One region of the Bacillus sp. ISL-77 genome, then DNA from elsewhere that is predicted to be linked to it. Evidence: riboswitches for the same ligand, from Rfam matches in the RefSeq annotation. Region 1 holds a riboswitch; each other region holds the start of a gene.

Evidence for each region. A riboswitch is a leader RNA that binds a small molecule or an ion and turns the genes downstream of it on or off. The one in region 1 is predicted to bind cobalamin.
Region 2: linked by a shared signal. The riboswitch ahead of J7E77_RS12705 (ribonucleoside-diphosphate reductase subunit alpha) and the one ahead of J7E77_RS21505 (ABC transporter substrate-binding protein) in region 1 are both predicted to bind cobalamin.
Region 3: linked by a shared signal. The riboswitch ahead of J7E77_RS00970 ((2Fe-2S) ferredoxin domain-containing protein) and the one ahead of J7E77_RS21505 (ABC transporter substrate-binding protein) in region 1 are both predicted to bind cobalamin.
Region 4: linked by a shared signal. The riboswitch ahead of metE (5-methyltetrahydropteroyltriglutamate--homocysteine S-methyltransferase) and the one ahead of J7E77_RS21505 (ABC transporter substrate-binding protein) in region 1 are both predicted to bind cobalamin.

The regions. Positions count from the first base shown of each region.
Region 1 is NZ_JAGGQY010000051.1:190,597-195,520, forward strand. Features, by position in the region: gene J7E77_RS21495 (heme ABC transporter ATP-binding protein) at 1-1,005, opposite strand, end outside; gene J7E77_RS21500 (FecCD family ABC transporter permease) at 1,009-2,070, opposite strand; gene J7E77_RS21505 (ABC transporter substrate-binding protein) at 2,036-3,001, opposite strand; cobalamin riboswitch at 3,195-3,386, opposite strand; gene ribH (6,7-dimethyl-8-ribityllumazine synthase) at 3,445-3,915, opposite strand; partial or broken gene ribB (3,4-dihydroxy-2-butanone-4-phosphate synthase) at 3,941-4,564, opposite strand; gene ribE (riboflavin synthase) at 4,624-4,924, opposite strand, start outside.
Region 2 is NZ_JAGGQY010000033.1:3,532-8,455, reverse strand. Features, by position in the region: gene J7E77_RS12710 (ribonucleotide-diphosphate reductase subunit beta) at 1-742, opposite strand, end outside; gene J7E77_RS12705 (ribonucleoside-diphosphate reductase subunit alpha) at 776-3,067, opposite strand; cobalamin riboswitch at 3,199-3,400, opposite strand; gene J7E77_RS12700 (bifunctional metallophosphatase/5'-nucleotidase) at 3,550-4,924, opposite strand, start outside.
Region 3 is NZ_JAGGQY010000002.1:181,008-185,931, forward strand. Features, by position in the region: gene J7E77_RS00960 (sirohydrochlorin chelatase) at 1-777, opposite strand, end outside; gene cobJ (precorrin-3B C(17)-methyltransferase) at 838-2,463, opposite strand; gene J7E77_RS00970 ((2Fe-2S) ferredoxin domain-containing protein) at 2,517-2,900, opposite strand; cobalamin riboswitch at 3,027-3,204, opposite strand; cobalamin riboswitch at 3,382-3,570, opposite strand; gene J7E77_RS00975 (VCBS repeat-containing protein) at 3,862-4,794, opposite strand.
Region 4 is NZ_JAGGQY010000027.1:121,765-126,688, reverse strand. Features, by position in the region: gene J7E77_RS11090 (nicotinate phosphoribosyltransferase) at 1-151, shown strand, start outside; gene J7E77_RS11085 (hypothetical protein) at 369-689, opposite strand; gene rlmD (23S rRNA (uracil(1939)-C(5))-methyltransferase RlmD) at 880-2,256, shown strand; cobalamin riboswitch at 2,651-2,831, shown strand; gene metE (5-methyltetrahydropteroyltriglutamate--homocysteine S-methyltransferase) at 3,091-4,924, shown strand, end outside.

The sequences.
Region 1 (4,924 bases):
CGGTTCAAACCCGTTTGATTTTAAAAATGAGGTCATTTCTATACGATAGTCACTACAGCTGTAATCCTTGTGAACATGGCGGTTCACAAATGTTTGGTGCCATCCCGTTCCCGAACCAATCACCCCAGATGACATTGTCCTTAATGGCATGGGGGATGTTAACTCGATAAATTCTTCTGAAATATTCAGCATCGACTCATCTAGGTCAAAATCGACAACTTCGTGATTCACTTTTGGCAGTAAAACCATCTGCGGTGCAGCGACTTTAGGATGGGGATGTTTTTGAATGTCTGTATGATACACATCTCTTATTCGATCTTCCCGCAGCACCTCATTAGGAATATGATCAATATTTATCCTGCCATTTTCGAGAAGGAGCAATCGATCACAATAAAGCCCGGCAAGGTTTAAATCGTGAAAAATGGAGATGACTGTTAATCCATTTTCTGACGTCCATTGTTTTAAGAAATCTAACAATTCCTTTTGATACGACAAATCCAAATGGTTAGTGGGTTCATCTAACAATAGTATTTCAGGCTCTTGGGCCAAAGCTTGGGCGAGAAATACTCTTTGTTTTTCACCGCCTGATAATTCCTGAATATTTTTATTTTGGAATCTGGAAACACCAATTTGCTTCATTACTCGTTGGACAACCTCTTCATCGGCTTTACTCCAGGTTTGAAACAACCCCTTTTGATGTGCATAACGGCCAAGCGAGACGGTCTCTTTTACGGTGTATGAGAAAGATTGTGATGAATGTTGTGAAAGAACGGCAATAATTTGGGCCAGCTGTTTTGCTTTGTATTCCTGCAGCCGTTTCCGATTGATAAAAATCTCACCCTTTTGGATTGGTAAAATTCCACTAAGCATTTTTAAAAGGGTTGTCTTTCCACTTCCATTCGGCCCCAATATCCCGAATAATTCTCCCTTTTCCACATCAAAAGAAATGTCTTTCAGAACCGCTTCACTCGAGTATCCACCGGAAATCTGTTGAACACTAAGCATCCTTTAACCACTTCTTTCCGTTCTTTTTCTTTGGAGCAGGATTATTGCAAATACCGGTGCACCAATTAAAGCCGTGATGACACCAATGGGTAATTCTGTAGGAGATATGATTGTTCTTGAAATTAGGTCAGCTAAGATTAAAAAACCGCTTCCTGTTATGATTGATAACGGAAGGAGGTGCCGGTGATCGGGACCCCATAATAATCTTGATAAATGTGGAATCACTAGCCCGACAAAACCAATGGTACCTGACACCGCAACTGCCGCTCCTGTTAAAATAGAGCCAGCTGTTAAAATAATTAGCTTTCTTTTTTGAACATTGACCCCTAAATGCTGTGCCCGCTCTTCACCAAACGACATGGCGTTTAGTTCCTTTGCATTAAAAATCAGCAGGCCTGAGCCAATGATAAAAAATGGCAAAATGATCTTTATGTACTCCCAGCCTCTCATCGATACACTTCCTAATAGCCAGCCAATAATTTGCCTCAACTCATCTCCAGTAAGCGCAATCATCAGCGAAATAATTGCCCCTAAGAAGGAGCTAAAAATTATCCCTGTTAAAATAATCGTTTCCACTCTCATCGAACGCTCTATTTTACTGGCGAAAGTAAGGACTAAAAAGATGGTTAAAAAGGAAAATAAAATACTTAGCAATGGTAATGTGAAGGAACCAATAAAAGGAATAGATAGATGGAAAAACAGTGTCAACACCGCTCCAACTGACGCCCCGGAGGATACACCCAATGTATAAGGATCTGCTAACGGATTTCTTAGCAGACCTTGGAAGACTGCCCCTGCAATAGCAAGAGAAGCCCCGACAAGACCAGATAAAATCACTCTAGGTAAGCGAATGTTAAGGACAATACTTGAATACATAGGGTCAATTGTCTCCAATGAAATAACCCCAAATAATTTAGCACTGATAATCTTAATAATTGTTAAGATTGGAACCGAAACTGTTCCAATTGAAATCCCTAATAAAAAAGCTAGAACAAGGAACATTCCAGCTATTATATAGGCTAAATATTTATTATTTAAAAATCTCAGGATAGACAGCCTTTGCAAGATCTTCTACTCCTTCAACGATCCGAGGGCCTGAGCGAGTCACGCGATCAGAATCCACATCGACTACATGCTTATTTTTTACAGCGTTGACCGTTTCCCAGCCCTTTCTAGTTAAAACTTGTTCCGCCGGATTTTTGACATAGTATCCATAGGTAGTCAGGATTACATCTGGATTGCGTTTAATCATCGCCTCTTGATCAATTTTAATCCAGCCTTCTTGATCATTTGCGATGTTTTCCGCATTAATTATATTTAGCATTTGATCCATAAAGGTATTCTTGCCAGGTGTATAAATTTCTGGAGCGGGTGAAACTTCAACTAATACCTTTTTCTTTTCTTTTATTTCCCCAGCCTTTGCTTTAATTTCGGCCAATTTATCCTTCATCCCTTTAATCATCTCATCGGCTTTCGCTGTTTCACCGGTAGCTTTCCCAATCATATCAATGGAATCATAAACTTGGTCAAAATTTTGCGCATCATTAACAACCAAAACGGTAATTCCAGCATCTTTAAGCTGCTGAAGCCCTGCTTCAGAATTATGAGCGGACGATGCATGTGCTAGCACTAAATCTGGTTTTAAGGAAATGATTTTTTCTAAGTTTATTTCCTGTCCGCCGATTTTTTCTTTTTTCGTCGCTGCTTCCGGATAATTATCGAAATCAGACACTCCCACCACTTCTTTGTCAAGTCCTAATGCAAATGCAATTTCTGTATTACTTGGAATTAGTGAAACGATCTTTTCAGGTTTCTTTTCGATGATAACTTTAGTTTTGGCAGCATCAGTAAGTGTAACTGGATAGGTTATTTCCGCTGTTTTCTTTTCTACACTAGTTTTATTTTCTTCGTTAACTTCGTCTTTCTTTTCAGCACATCCTGCTAAAACTCCTACTGTCAATAATACTACTAACAGCAATGAATACAATTTTTTCATTTTTCTCCCTGCTTTCTGTGTAATTACCTTATGTAACAAAAAATAATTCCTCTTGTGCTAAACACAATTGCTTGGATAACAACAAAAAAACATCTCCACACTGTTAATGGAGATGTTGGTATGATTAGATTCAATTACTAGTGAAAAGTAAAAGGAGTCTAGCCTTCAACACCTTCCTATCCTCGTAGGTTTATTGGCGCACAAGAATTAGGCAGGTTTCCTGGCTCATGATCATCGCTTCCTATGCCTTCCCATCGAATTCGACAGTGGCACCATATAGGTTGCTCTCATTTACAGTGGCGGGACCGCGTTGGCTTATACCAAACTTCCCTTTTAAGCTGAAAATCTTTCGTAAAGATTTAGCACCTAATTTTTAAAAATATTTTTTGTTAAATTCATTATAGAAAAGGTGGAATGATTTGTATATGTTTTTTGCAATAATTTTATAGTTCAATCGTTCTGCATAAATTTGCCATTTCAATAGCTGCCGATGCTGCGTCCCAACCTTTATTACCTGCTTTTGTTCCGGCACGCTCAATCGCTTGTTCAATAGAATCCGTGGTTAACACTCCAAAAATGACCGGAATGCCACTACTTAAATTAATTGCGGAAACCCCTTTTGCCACTTCATTACAAACAAAGTCAAAATGTGGAGTAGAGCCGCGAATGACTGTGCCGAGCGTGATAACTGCATCATATTTTTTGCTATTAGCCATTTTTTGGGCAATTAATGAAATCTCAAATGCACCTGGTACCCAGGCAATATCTACGTCTGTCTCACTGACGCCATGTCTTTTAAGTGCATCCTGTGCACCGCCTAATAATTTACTTGTAATGAATTCATTAAAACGTCCAACCACGATTCCAACTTTTAATCCTGAGCCAACTAAATTTCCTTCAAAAATATTACCCATGAGTATGCCTCCTAAATTTGTTTTAAACTTCCCGCTTAACTAAGTTTTCCTTGTTGTTTCGGTATTCTACTAAATCTTTAATCGTTATCATTTTAATGTTTAGCTTATCAGCAATTTTACGCAGTTGGGGGACACGTGCCATCGTGCCATCGTCATTCATGATTTCACAAATGACACCAGCAGGCTTGGCACCGCATAAAATTGCAAGGTCTACAGCTGCTTCTGTATGCCCCGTTCTGCTCAAGACTCCGCCTTTTTTAGCAATTAGCGGAAACATATGCCCTGGTCTTAAAAAATCAGATGCTTTTGATTCCGGGTCAACCATACTCAACACCGTTGCTGAACGTTCAAATGCAGAAATGCCAGTGGTAGAAAATTTATGGTCAATGCTTACGGTAAAAGCTGTTCGATTTGGATCCGTGTTCTTGGAAACCATTGGATGTAAGTCGAGCTTTTGAGCTAATGCCTCGTCAATGGGAACACAGATTAGACCTCTTCCGTGAGTGGCCATAAGATTTATAACCTCAGGCGTTGCTTTTTCAGCAAGAGAAATAAAGTCCCCTTCATTTTCCCTGTTCTCATCATCGCAGGCAATAACAACCTTTCCTTCTTTTAAATCAGCAAGAGCTTCGTCAATCGTATTAAACACGCCACATCTCTCCTTTCAAAATTACAAACCAATTAAAACTAGACTTTTCCAACCATCATTTAATTAAAGCCATTGTCTGCTAAAAATTGTGCCGTTATCCCTGTCTTACGCTTTTGCGCTGTATCACTTGAAAGGTTTTTGATAAAATGTCCAACGTATTTACCAATCATATCGCATTCTAGATTAACGATATCCCCTGACCCTTTTAGTCCCAAAATCGTTTCCGATAATGTATGGGGGATGATCGATAGTGTAAAACTATTTTCTGTTACCGCAAAAACAGTCAAACTTGTCCCATCTACCGTGATAGAGCCTCTTAAGATGACATATTTTAATAATTCCTGCTCCGCTTCAATCTCA
Region 2 (4,924 bases), on a different contig from region 1:
TAGCCTCAGTATGTAAATCCGGATTTTCTGTTAAAAGAATTCGTAGAAACTGTGCCATGAAATACGCATGTTGCATTTCATCCCGTTGAATATAGCTAATCATTGTACTAGTCTTAAGCATTTTTTGCTGGCGGGCAAGATGATAGAAAAAAGCAAAGCCAGCATAGAAATATATACCCTCTAGATTAATAGAATTCACACCTAGTTGAAATAAATTTTGTGGTGTAGGATTCTCACGGAAACGTTCATATGCGTCTAATATCAGTTGGTTTCTTTTTTGCACGAATGGATCATTTTTGGCTTGATTGAACCGATCCTTTTGTTCATTCAAAGGTACAAGTGAACTTAATATATAGGAATAGGATTCATTATGGACCGCTTCCTGCTGGGCGATGACAGCAAATATTGCTTTAAAGCTAGAATCTGTCACATAATCCATTACTTGACACATTGTTGGTGTTTGCAGGCTGTCTAAAGAAGCAAGTTGTGTATTTATTCGTAAAAAGACATCTTTCTCCGTTGAACTGAGAAAGTCCCACTGTTTTATATCATCTTGCATATTAATCTCTTGAGCTTTCCAAAAGTTTGACAATAATGTCTGATATAAATCGTATATCTGTGGATAGGCAATATCATTCCAGTTGAGCAAGCCTGATGATTTTCCATTAATAATACCGGTTGATTTATTGGGAAACTCGGGGTTTAACAGTTTTATTCTTGATAGCGGTAAATGAATATCCATAAAATAATCTTCTCCAATCTATTCTAAAAGATGTTAGCTATGGCAAGCATCACATTCGTCAATTTCTGTTTGAGATGTGCTTCTAACATAGTACGTTGTCTTTAGTCCTTGCTTCCAAGCTTCCATATGCAGGTTGAGCAAGTCCTTTGCTTTTATATCGTGCCTAACATATAAATTAAAGCTAATGCCCTGATCAATATGGCGTCCACGTGCCGCATTCTGTTTAATACTCCACACTTGATCTAATTCATGTCGCGAGCGACGATAATAGTCATATGTGATATGGTTTAAATCCGGTGCAGTAACTTTAAATTTAAAATTTTTCTTTTCCTCTGCATATTCAACAGAATAGATAGGATCGATTCCGTCAGTGGAACCTCCAATTTTCGCTGTGGATGAGTTTGGAGCGATAGCCATTAACCATCCGTTCCGAATGCCATTATTAACGACATCCCTTTTTAGTTCAGTCCATCTTTTCGATTGATAATTTTTCCGTTCAAAATAACTTCCTGTATGCCATTCTGAATCGTTAAATAGACTATAAGACCCTTTCTCCTTTGCTAGTTCCATTGATGAACGGATCGTATAAAATGCAATGTCCTCATACAGATGATCTGCATAATTTACCGCTGCTTCAGACTCCCAGTAAATCCCTTTAAGAGCTAGTAGGTGGTGCCATCCAAATGTACCAAGACCCACGGCTCTGTACTTTTTATTTGTAAGTTGAGCCTGTCCAACAGAGATTGTATTTAAATCAATCACGTTATCGAGCATTCTTACTTGGATCCTAATTAAACGCTCTAAAACATCTGCAGGGACTGCTTTTGCCAGATTAATAGACGATAAATTACAAACAACGAAATCACCAGGCTTCCGAATTATCACGATATTGCCCTCTTCATTCTGGTATTCGTTTACAATCGTCGTTGCGGACATATTTTGAGCAATTTCTGTACATAAATTACTGCAGTAAATAGAAGTTCGGCCCTTACCCAATACATGCTTATTCGGATTTTGCCTGTTTACTTCATCACGATAGAACATGTATGGTGTTCCTGTTTCTAATTGAGCAACCATGATTCGTGTCATAATATCCATGGCACGGTAGGTTTTACGAGGAAGAAGCGGGTTACCTGCGGCCTCTTCATATTTCTCGGTAAAGAATTTAACATCCGTTTCATCATAAAAATCCTCAAGTCCGAGAAGGTTCCCTTTTTCATCCTTCCAGCCCATAAATTGTTTTACTTGATGGGGACAAAATGTATGCCACTGCCCAATACTTCTTCCATCCTCATCTTTCTCTTCTAATTTTTTCATAAATAGGTCTGGTATCGTGACACCCGTGAAAATGTCATGGGCCTTACGGCGTTCATCCCCATTATTGGTTTTCAAATCGAGAAAACCGTTCATGATATCTTTATGAAATAAATCTAGGTAAACCGCAATGGCACCTTGCCGTTGACCTAACTGATCAACACTGACAGCTGTATTATTTAACAATTTAATCCATGGCACAATTCCGGAAGAGTTTCCTTTGAATTTCTTAATATCGGAACCAAGGGCACGAACTTTACCATAATAAATCCCTATACCACCGCCATCCTTGCTTAGTCGAGCAATATCCCAATTATTTAAATAGATGCTATCAAGGGAATCATCTACTGTATCAATAAAGCAGGAGGAAAGCTGACCAAAGCTTTTGCCTGCATTCGCTAAAGTGGGGGTAGCAACCGTCATATATAAATTACTAAGTGCCCAATACGCTTCCTTTACAAGTTGGAAGCGGATGGACTTCTTTTCATCCTTCATAATCGTCATGGCAATAATCATGAACCTCTCCTGCGGGAGTTCATATACATTTCTATTATGATCTTGAGCCAGATAGCGATCCGCCAGTAAAAATAACCCTATGTAATTAAATAATAAATCTTTATCTGGATTTATCTCTTTTGCTAGTTGCTCGATTTCATCTTTGCTATATAAGCTAAGTAAATTATGAGAATATATCCCGGTATCAGTCAATTCTTTTATTAATCTATAAAAATCTCCATATTTTAAAGAACGATTATAGCCTCGATTTTTTGCTGACTTTCTATATAATTCATTCAGATATAAACGGGCAGCGACAAATGTCCAATTTGGTTGGTCTATTGCAATTTGATTCACAGCATATAATAAGGCTTGGTGATTAGCTTCCCCCTCTGTTTCATCCAGTTTACTAATTTGCTCTTTAAGCTCCGTAGTATCTATCTGATATTTTTCTGAAACTTGATTAATAGATTCTAATACGTAATTAAGTTCTGCTTGAATCTCCTTAGTTATCATTACATTTCCCCCTATAATAAAAAAAATCCGCTCAACGGTAATTGAGCGGATGAAACGATACACTACAAAAGGAATAAAAAAATCCAATGCCTCCTGTCGCCACCGTTCATCTTCTCAATCCCCGAAGAAGTTGAAACATCTTAAGAAAGACAGGTCTCCTGACTCATGCTTCTTCCTACTTTGAACCCTTCCCATATAAGTACCTAATAGATTAGACATTTCTTATACAGTGGTTTGCTCATTTCGTCAGCATTTACAGTTGCGGGGGCAGTTCTGGATTTACACCAGATTCCCTATTAAGCCACAATGGCATCGTCTCTTAAGGTTAACACAATATATAGTTTGATTATTATTTATTGAAACAATATATAGTGAATCGATTAATTTAAATAATAGTATAGTCACCAAAATAATTCAAGTCTATTATTAAATAAAAATGAAACCTATCTGGCCTGACACCTTTTTTTAAAACACCAAGGATGTCACTGAACCCTTTGTATTCTATTTTGAATGCCATAAGTGAACGGTTTTGGCTGGGCTTTACTGAAGTTAACTAATGCATCAAGGTCAACGGGTCCGACTTCTTTGTTTTTAGCTTGAGTAAATACAGTAAATCCATCTCCGCCTCCAGAAAGAAAAATATTCGCTGTCACAGAATAGGGTTTATTAGGATCCATTTCCGTGCCATCTGGAAGCTTGGTGCTCACTACCCTTTGCCCTGCTGGTTTATTTGGATCCCAAGTATAGCTTAAGCCAGAAATCTGCAGCATGTTCGTTTTTGTTGCCCCCCACTGCTGGTTGAGCAATTCTCGGATTTGCTGTCCCGTCATCGACATTTTGACAAGGTCATTATTAAAGGGCTGTACCGTGTAAATTTCTCCCCAGGTGATATCGCCAGGATCAATATCGGCTCGAATGCCGCCAGGATTCATAAAGGCTAATTCGGTATTCAACGCTTTCCTTTGTGCATCCGCAATGAAATCGCCAAGCACTGACTCACCATTTTCATTTTGCTTGGCCGTCAGACTTTCAGATGAAGAGCCAACAACTTGATTAACTATCGGTTCTATTTTTGCTTCATATCCTTCTATCATTTTCTTAATTTCGGGATCGGGCTCGATTCCTTCTTGAAAGGTAGTTACAATCTCAGCTCTTTTTGAGACAATATCCTTTGTTTTAGGATCTATCTCAAGATCAACATCAGAGAAAGCAGTTCCATAGGAATAGGATTGAACAACTAGTTTATTGTCAATCGTTGCGTTCATATAGGCATGGTTATGGCCGCCGAAGATGATATCCACTTCATCGTCGACCCGGTTTGCGATATCGACAAGCTGCCCTGCTGGATTTTCTCCGTTTGTACCTGAAGTGCCTGGGTTATGGGCTAAAACGACAATCGACTTTACCCCTTGTTTTTTCAACTCCGCTACATTCTGATTAATTGCTTCTACTTCATCCGTGAATTTTAATCCTGCCACGCCGCTAGGGACAACAAGCGTTGGAGTCTCAGTAGTTACCACACCGATAAAACCAATGGGCATCCCATTTACTTTGATCACTTGATAAGGAGGCAGAATCGTTTTTCCTGTTTTCTCATTGACTACATTGGCAACAATCCATGGGAAGTTTGAACCTGCAAAATTGCCAGTTTTCGGATGTGTTCCCCCTTTTATGAGGCGCATCAGTTCCGTTAAACCTTCATCAAATTCATGATTACCAACAGTACCGATGTCAAAACCCAGTTTGTTCAAGATCTCGATTGTTGGTTCATCCTGTAAAAGGGCCGAAATTGGAGGGCTGGCCCCAACCATGTCTCCATCTTCAACCAATAGCGTATTTTTATTTTCTGCTTCACGC
Region 3 (4,924 bases), on a different contig from region 1:
GCAGGTATCGCAGTTCATCTTCACCTCATCACGGAGGGCTTCTTCCACCCGATCGATTAAAATCGTCTGTAATTTTGGATGATAACCAAAATAGTCAGCCAGCAGAAATTCAACCGCGGAATATTGATTTTGAATAGGAACCATCATATCTTCTAACCGTTTAATCAGGATGCCGGTGAATAGAAAGTAAGGCAGGATTACCACTTTTTTTGCTCCAAGCTTAATACAGCGCTCAATCCCTTCGTTCACAAGGGGATTGGTCACCCCCATAAAAGCAGGTTCGACGATTTTATAGTTTGTTTTTTCCCATAGTAATCTAGCAATTTTATATAAATCACTATTCGCATCGGGATCGCTTCCGCCCCGTCCTAACAAAAGGACAGCGGTATCGTCTTCGATGGATTCTAAATTCTCGCCAATTTCCATTAATCTCGTTTTTAGAATTTCAAATGTTTCCTCATGAACACCTATTGGCCGGCCATAAGTAAATTGAACAAGTGGATATTTATTCTTTGCCTCATCAATAGCTGCTGGAATATGAATTTTGGAGTGTCCTGCTTGTAAGAGCATGATTGGAATCACGACAATATGGTCGGCTCCTTTCTCCACACACAGATCGATTCCTTGATTAACGGTTGGTCGTTCAAATTCTAAAAAGCACGTCTCAACCAGGAAAGAATCGTCCCAAGTCTTTCTCATCTCACCGATGAACTCGCGAACCTGCTGATTTCCCTCTTGATCTCTGCTCCCATGCCCCACAAATAAAATTGCTTTCAAAATATTTCCTCCCCTTTGTTTGTAAATGCCTACCTGCCAATTGACCTAGACTTCTTCCCATTACTCCCCGCAAACAGCCGCTTCGATTATAAGGTTTGGTGTGATATCCTGGTACACAAAACCTTGAACCTCTTTGACCCGTTTAAAAAATTTATAGAAACGTTCATTTGGATAGGCCTTTTGTTTGTACTCTTGAACAATCCCCTCTATGACCCCGACAATTTGGTCCGGTGCGATTCCTTCCGCTACGATTTGGCCGGGATGTGCCGTTCTTCCGGCTACCTTTGCCCCTAAAAATAAATCAAACGCTCCCTTACGGTAGACAATGCCAATATCCTCTTTTACGGCTCCATAACAGGCCATACCGCAGCCATTCACACCAAGTTTCAATTCTTTGGGGAGTTCAATGCCGCCAAGTCTTTCCTGCAGCTCATCGGCATAAGGGATGGAATCCTTCTTTTCTCCGTCACAAAAATCACAGGCTTTTACGGTTAATACGTCACCAACAGGAGCAATCAAAAAGTTGGCCGCCGCTAGTTTTTCAACAATCTCATCAGGCTTAGAGGTTAAAATTTGCAACTTCATAAAATGGTCTTGTGTGTATTCCATGACACCTTCTTCTCCGACAATTTCGGAAAGAATGACCATCTGAGTCGCGGTAAATTTTTTATTGGCGACACCAGGGCTGACCGCTACCTCAAAAATAGATTGAAAGTCTTGCTTCACCATTAAACCTTGGGATAGGCCATCGTTCTCACCAAGGATCATTTGCAAGGCTTCCTCAGCCAGCTCTCTTGGCGACTCTTTCACTGAGGTTGGGGTGACTAGTTTTTTGTGCACCGGTGTTACTTCTTCTGTTTGCTCCAGTGCCCATGGTTCGGCTTCCTTTTGCAAACGTTGATGCGGTTTCAACGGCTGTATTGCCTGATTTAATGTATACTTCCGCTGATAACCGCGCGGAGTGATGATCAAGCCGTCGTAGTAAAATGTTGAAGAGTTGCCAATTAAAACGGTGGTTAACATTCCAATTTCATGATCTAGCATCTCTTGTAAATTGGTTAAGACGATCTTTTGACTATCACGGTAAGCACTCTTTACCAATCCTACAGGGGTTTCTGGCGAGCGATATTTTAGTAGAATTTTTTGTGCTTCCATGATCTGTCGTGTTCTTCTCCCGCTTTTTGGATTATATAAGGCAATCACAAAATCAGCTTGAGCGGCCGCTTCGATTCGTTTCTCGATCAAGCTCCAAGGTGTCAAATGGTCACTTAAGCTGATCGTACAGGCATCATGCATGACCGGCGCGCCTAATAAAGAAGCACAGGAGTTGATGGCAGAAATGCCAGGGACCACCTCCACTTCTACCCCTGAGTCTTTTTTCCAGCCTTTTTCGATTAGCACTTCGTAAACCAGTCCTGCCATTCCATATACACCGGCATCACCGCTTGAAATGACGGCTACCGTGTAACCGAGTTCGGCCTGTTTCACTGCCTCCTGGGCCCGGCTCACTTCTTCTGTCATTCCTGTGCTGATGATTTGCTTTCCAGCTATTAATCCCTTGATTAAATCAACGTAGGTTTTGTAGCCGATGATGATATCACTTTCTTCGATGGCTTCTTTTGCCCGTCCGGTGATATGTTTTTCATCACCGGGGCCAAAACCAATAATTAATAATTTGCCTTTCACACTATTACGCCACCTTCCAAAATTTCAAACTAGAATCCAGATACTATCCGCTGTTAAATCTTTTCTTTAACAGCTTTTTGTACTCCTTCGATGCATTCCGACCCTTCTGGCTGTATGAATCCTTCTTCGGAATATTCATAGATCGCATGCTCCTGAAGGCAATGACCTTCCGCCAGATGACGCCTTACAATCGTAGCTCCCACTTCTGGCGTCACGTTTTTATACCAGGTCCCGTCTGGATAAACGATAGCAACGGGAGCGTCCTTACATCTCCCATTGCATCTCGTTCTTGTTGTATGTACGAGTGAATCTAAGTTTAAATTGGTGATTTCATTCCGAATCGCTTGTGTCGCTTCCTCCCCACCCTTTCTCATACAGCTGCTGCCGTTGCAAATGAAAACATGGTGTTTCGTCCCTTGTAAATTCCAAGTAGTCATGTCACACTCTCCTTTTCGTTTTTTACGTAAAAAAAGCACCCCTATGACATAGGGGTGCAGAATATATACACACAAAAAAATAGCGGTGTATGTTCAGCACTTCTCCCTATGTTCCCGTAGGTTGATGGAAGTTATTAGGTAAAGGCAGGTCTCCTGACTTAGGTTCATCATTCCATTGCGTCTTCCCGAATTCCTTCAGTGACATCTGCAATGAACTCCCCATACAGTGGCGGGTACCGTGACGGATTTAAACCGTACTTCCCTATTAAGCACATATTCGTGCACCTATCCTAATCTATTCAATTGTTAAAAAGGCTTGTTCCTTCTAAAGCTAAACTATGAGAATTAAAAATGATTTAGAATCATCAAAACGAAAAAATCCGTTCAACATTAGTTGAACGGATAAAACGTCAGCACAAAGAAAGTTAATAAATAATCCTTTTTGTCCAAACGTTCCATCTTCTCAACCCCCGAAGAAATCGAAACTTAAAAAGCTAAGACAGGTCTCCTGACTTGTGTTTCTTCCTACTTTAGACCCTTCCCGAATCGTCAATAAATAAACGGTCCAGTGGTTTGTCTATTTCGTCCACACTTACAGTTGCGGGGACAGTTCTGGCCTTTCACCAGATTCCCTATTAAGCCCTAAGGCATCTTAACTAATAATTAACAAATTCATATGTAATTTTAAGAGATAATAATTATACTAGTCTAACAAATAGAATATTTCAAGTGCTTTTTTAATTCCCTTATATTATTTTAGGGGATCGGCATAGCTATCGGATTTGAAAGGCTCGATAAAACGATGGTTTAAAATTAAAAATTTTTATTCCTTTCTGATTACAAAAGGGTTCCCTATTTTTAAGGACACCCTAGCTAATTTTTGATTAACAATTATTCCATTAGGCCTCTTATGTTAGGTGAAAAAATATTTGTTCATTTCTTTTATTAAAAGGTCCAATTGTTACATCTCCCCACCAAAGGTGGCCACTGTCTGTCTGTCATGTCCAAACTCCTGACCATTCCATTTCAATACAGTTTGTACATATCCCAGACTGTCCGCATTATACCTGCCAGCTATCCTTTGATACGCTTCGAGTTCATATCTATTATCCCTGTTAAAATCAATCGGGTATAAACCAGACAAAGGATTCACCCACCCATTAATAGGAGCCCTTAATATTCCTTGGGGGTTATAGATTTCCGATAAATATTCCTTCCCCTTATAAATAAGGTCAAGAATATACTTTTCTCTGAGACGATAACTGATTACCTTTGCTTTGTATTGATTTTCATATGTCACATCGTACTTATAGGAATCATTGAATGCATCTGAATCAAATATTTGTCTAATTTGACCGTTCATATAAGAAAAGATATACGCATAAACCGTGCCGGCGCTTCCTCCGGTATCAATAACCACTAAAATATCTTCCCCCTTGTTTCCTGTCAAATCACCTAGAAAAAGTGTGGGGTTGTATCCTGAGTTATTTTTAAAATGGATGTGATCATAGTGATGTGTTCTCCCATTTTGGACAACCAATGTGATATCTTTCCAAAATGGACTATCAGGAGTTTTATATGCCGTAAGATAAACATTATCCTTTATCCCGTCTCCGTCAATATCACCCCTCTTTACTGTTACGATGGCTGGACTATTAGTATCTATCTGTCTTGAATCAGCTGATTGCAGTCCGGCCCGTATTTCAAAAAGTTTGTGCTTTGAAGGATAAGGATTGGGAAAGGACAAAGCCAGATCAATTGTTTGCAGTGCTTCATTTGTTAATCCAGCTCTTGACTGCGTTTTAGCCAAACAGTACCAATAATAGGGATGATTCGTCTCACGTATTTTTGTGTAATAATGATGGAGCTCTTTATTGAAGTCATTGGTGTCCATTTACAACCCACCTGTCTTATTATTCTCCATATATACTTATGTACGAATTCACAGGAGCATTCCAAGGTCCGTTTTCCATAGGTTATCGTCTCGTAGGTTCCATCTTTTTTCCATAAAAAAAAGCAGGTAC
Region 4 (4,924 bases), on a different contig from region 1:
TTTGAAGCAAAACCTCGATGCACTTTGGGGCGAGTATCAGCGGATTACGAATCCAGAAGGTTATCCAGTTGACTTGAGTCAAAAATGCTGGGATAACAAGATGAGAAATATTGAAGAGGTTAAAGACAAGGTAGAGGCAATGAAAAGGTAACGATCAGGCGTTCTTTTAATAAAAAAAGGGCAGACTTAAGAGGTTTTATTTCCCTTTTGAGTCTGCCCTTCGTTTATTTTTGTTTAAAGAAATCGACAAAGGCATGGAAAATTTCGATACCCTGGTAGGTAAGCATACTTGCGGCTGATAGTGAAAAGAAGCCAATGATTACAAAGCGGATCCACATTTTAATTTCCTCCCTTATTATGGTGTTAGCTTATGATTCGGGAGGATGGATCACATAGTTTGATTGATGAAAGATGGGAATGAGAAAAATAAAGCTTTTGTGAAAACTTATGAACAAATAAATCAGTGGAGTTAGTGCTGCTGAAAGGATGATCGTAAGGATAAAGTGAGTTTGTATAACAACGGGCAGCTTTTTTTCATCGTTCCATTGGTCTTTCACCGCTCCATCATCTACGTTGATGATGGCTTTGATATTAGCGTGGGAGTGAGGAAGTGAGTAGGAAAAATGGATAAAGGTGAAAGTAAGGAAGGCAAGGAGTAACGGAATGGAAAGGTTTTTTAGCATCTTCATCAATATCCTCTCCTTCCCAAAAATGAGATTGTTTTAATCATATACACTTTTATTATATTTGAAAACAAAAATATTCTGACAATTTTCGTAGTCTTATTGAAAAAAAGGCTTTTGTCCATTAACAGGTTTCGCAATCAGTCATGCTTTGTGTTACAATCTTAGCAGTCAAAACGAGCAAAGGAAGAAACGTATGAGCAGAATAGTACCGGTTAATAAAAATGATTACATAGATGTAGTTTTTGAAGATTTAACCCATGACGGAGCGGGTGTGGCCAAGGTTGATGGGTACCCGTTATTTGTCTCGAACGGACTGCCGGGCGAAAAGGCAAAAGTGAAGGTGATTAAGACAGGCAAAGGGTACGGCTTTGGGCGATTGGTCGAGCTTTATGAAAAAAGCCCGTTCCGAGTCGATATTGAGAGCGGTGATATCCATAAATTTGGCGGCTGCCAGCTCGAGCACATCAGCTATGAAGGTCAGCTGAAATATAAAGAAAACCAGGTCCGTCAGGTGCTCACACGGATCGGTAAACTGGAGGATGTTGTTGTTCATCCGATTCTGGGGATGGACCATCCCTTGCATTACCGCAACAAAGCCCAGGTACCTGTTGGAGAGAAGGACGGCAAATTGATTGCTGGCTTCTATAGACCGAGGAGCCATGAAATTGTTGATACGAATGAGAGTGTCATTCAATTGCCTGAAATTAATGAAGCGGTTCAGACGGTAAAGGAAATATGCAGCGAGCTAGGGATTCGTGCGTATCACGAGGAATCTCATAAAGGTGTACTCAGACACATTATGGCTCGTTATGGTCAGCAGACGGGAGAGCTCATGGTAGTAATTATCACGAGGACGGCGGATCTTCCTCAGAAAAATCAGCTGGTTGAGCAAATTGTTGCGCGGCTCCCGAAGGTAAAGTCAATCGTCCATAATGTCAATTCGAAGCGCACAAACGTCATCATGGGGGAAAAAACGACAGTTTGGTGGGGGAATGAAGTCATCTATGACTATATCGGGGATGTGAAATTTGCCATTTCTGCACTGTCCTTTTACCAAGTAAACCCTGTTCAAACAAAGGTGTTATATGATAAGGCGCTTGAATATGCGGACCTTAGCGGTGAAGAAAGCGTCATTGATGCTTACTGTGGAATCGGAACGATTTCTCTATTTTTAGCACAAAAAGCAAGGAAAGTATTCGGCGTAGAAGTTGTTCCAGAGGCAATAGAGGATGCTAAGCGGAATGCAGCGTTAAATGAGATGACGAATACAGAGTTTGCTGCAGGGGAAGCGGAGGTTGTTATACCAAAGTGGTATAAGGAAGGTAATGTCGCCGATGTTTTGGTTGTTGACCCGCCGCGCAAAGGCTGTGACGAGGCCTTGCTGCAGACCATTATTGAGATGAAACCGAAAAAGGTCGTTTATGTATCGTGTAATCCAGCCACCCTAGCAAGAGATTTACGGATATTGGAGGACGGAGGATACAAAACGGTGGAAGTGCAGCCGGTCGATATGTTTCCGATGACCACGCATGTGGAAGCGGTCGCGAAGATTGTATTAAAAAACCTTTAAATCACACTGGATAAAGGGACTAAGATGAATAGTGGGTTAGATGCTGTCTGGGAGAAACCAGCCAATGGCATCTAGCCCTTTTATATAATTAACAAAATTATACAAACTTCGGGGATTGACAGATTTTTTATACATTAATGTGGATTTTAAATATCAAACAGGAATAAGCATATGGACTAGAAATATAACCGTAAAGATCATTGCCATGATTCGGTGGGACTTTTTTCGAAACCCTGATGCTTTTTTGTGGTAAGTACCCAGCAAACAAAGTGACCAAAAGAAATAAAAGGATGTATAACCCAGCAACATCTTGATATGACCATATAATCATGCTGAATACTTTTCAGAAAATTATGTACTTCATATTATTAATATGCTATAGTTAGTGAAAATTACATATCGTGTAAGAATTGGTGCCAAGCTAAGGCTTGGCTTAAAAGGGAAGAACGGTGTAATTCCGTCGCTGTCCCGCAACTGTAAATCGGAGTGAATCACAAATACCACTGTCAAATGATGGGAAGGTGTGAGGAGCAATGATGATAAGCCAGGAGACCTGCCAAATTCTAGTACACACCAGATACCTACGTGGAAATAGGTGGTGACAGTCATTTGTACGACAAACGAGTTATGAGCAGCGATGTTTATGCATATTTTTATAAGCATACCTTTAACTTGATTGTAAAGCCATTTCCATTTTGTGGAGATGGCTTTTTTGTTGTATAGGAGATTATCAAATCATTTATTTTGGATAACGTGAACTAGTTCTCTGAATCCAGCTCCAGCGCCTTTTGTTCTATTTGGGAATATGTAAATTTAAAACAGGAGGAATGTAAAATGAATTTAGTAAGTACTGCTATTGGTTACCCGTACATTGGTGATAATCGGGAGTGGAAACGTTGTGTAGAATCTTTTTGGAAGGGTGCGATATCAGAGGAGCAATTTATTTTCGAGATGAAAACGAATCGCTTGAATAATTTGAAGCGCCAGCAATCATTAGGCTTAGAGTTACTAACAGTTGGGGATTTTACCATTTATGACCGTATGCTTGACCATGCGGCAATGTTCGGATTGATCCCAAATCGTTATAAGTGGACAGGTAGTGAAGTCGATCTAACCATTTATTATGAAATGGCCCGTGGGGCAAGCCATGTTGTGGCTTGTGAGATGACAAAGTGGTTTAACACAAACTATCACTACATTGTACCTGAGTATGAAGGCAAGTCATTACAATTAACCAAAAACTACATTTTAGATTATTTTGAAGAGGCCAAAGAGGAATTAGGTCTTATTACAAAGCCTACAATAATCGGTCCTTTTACTTTTGTTAAATTAACGAAAGGATACGATGCCAAAACCAAAGCATTGTTTATTTTAAAACTCTTACCGTTATATGCTCAAGTATTCCAGCAACTTGTAGAGGCTGGGGCACAGTGGATTCAAGTGGAAGAACCAGCACTAACCCTTTCCCTAACAGCAGATGATGTAAAACTAGTGCAAGAAATTTACAAACAGTTAGCAGAAGAAGTACCGGCTGCACAAATCATGTTGCAAACCTATTTTGAAGGACTATCAGCGTATGAAGAGCTGTCTCAATTACCTGTTGCAGGGATTGGTCTTGATTTCATACATGGTGCCGAAGAGAATATGGCTTCACTTCGAAAACACGGGTTCCCACAAGACAAAGTATTAGGAATTGGTATCGTAAATGGACGTGATATTTGGCGGGCGAATTTGGCTGAAAAAGCAATGAATACAAAAGCTATTTTATCATTAAGCGGGGTAAAAGAAGCTTGGATTCAGTCTTCATGTAGTTTACAGCATGTACCTGTGACGACGAAGGCTGAAACGCGTCTAGATGCGACATTAACAAATGCTTTGTCATTTGCCGATGAGAAAATTGTTGAGTTAGCACATATCACATCCTATTTTCGTGACGAGAACTGGACTGGAAATAAGAGCGTATCACAAAGTATGATAGCGACTGAAGCATTAGAGCAGCATAAGGCGAGGAAAAATGCACGTGTGAAAGAGCTGGTATCACAAGTAAAGCCAGAGCATTTTACCCGTCCATTGACGTTTAACGAACGCCAGCCTTTGCAGAAAGAGGCATTACATTTACCGGATTACCCAACCACAACCATTGGCAGCTTCCCTCAGTCAGATCAAGTAAAACGGACACGTACAGCATGGCGTAAAAAGGAAATTACAGACGCTGAGTATGCAGCGTTTCTAAAAAGTGAAACAGCCCGTTGGATTCAAATTCAAGAAGAAATAGGACTGGATGTTTTAGTGCATGGTGAATTTGAGCGGACGGATATGGTTGAGTACTTTGGAGAAAAGCTAGAAGGTTTTGCCTTTACAGAAAAAGCATGGGTTGTATCCTATGGTTCACGTTGTGTCAAACCACCAATTATTTATGGTGACGTCGAGTGGACAGCCCCAATGACCGTGAAGGAAGTAGAAGCGGCACAGCAATTAACGTCTAAGTATGTGAAAGGGATGTTAACAGGTCCTATCACAATCTTAAATTGGTCTTTTGTCCGCGATGATATTTCACGTGAACAAGTAGCCAACCAACTAGCCTTAGCACTAAGAGAAGAGATTCAAGCTTTAGAAGATGCAGGCATTGCCATTATTCAAGTGGATGAACCGGCATTACGTGAAGGAT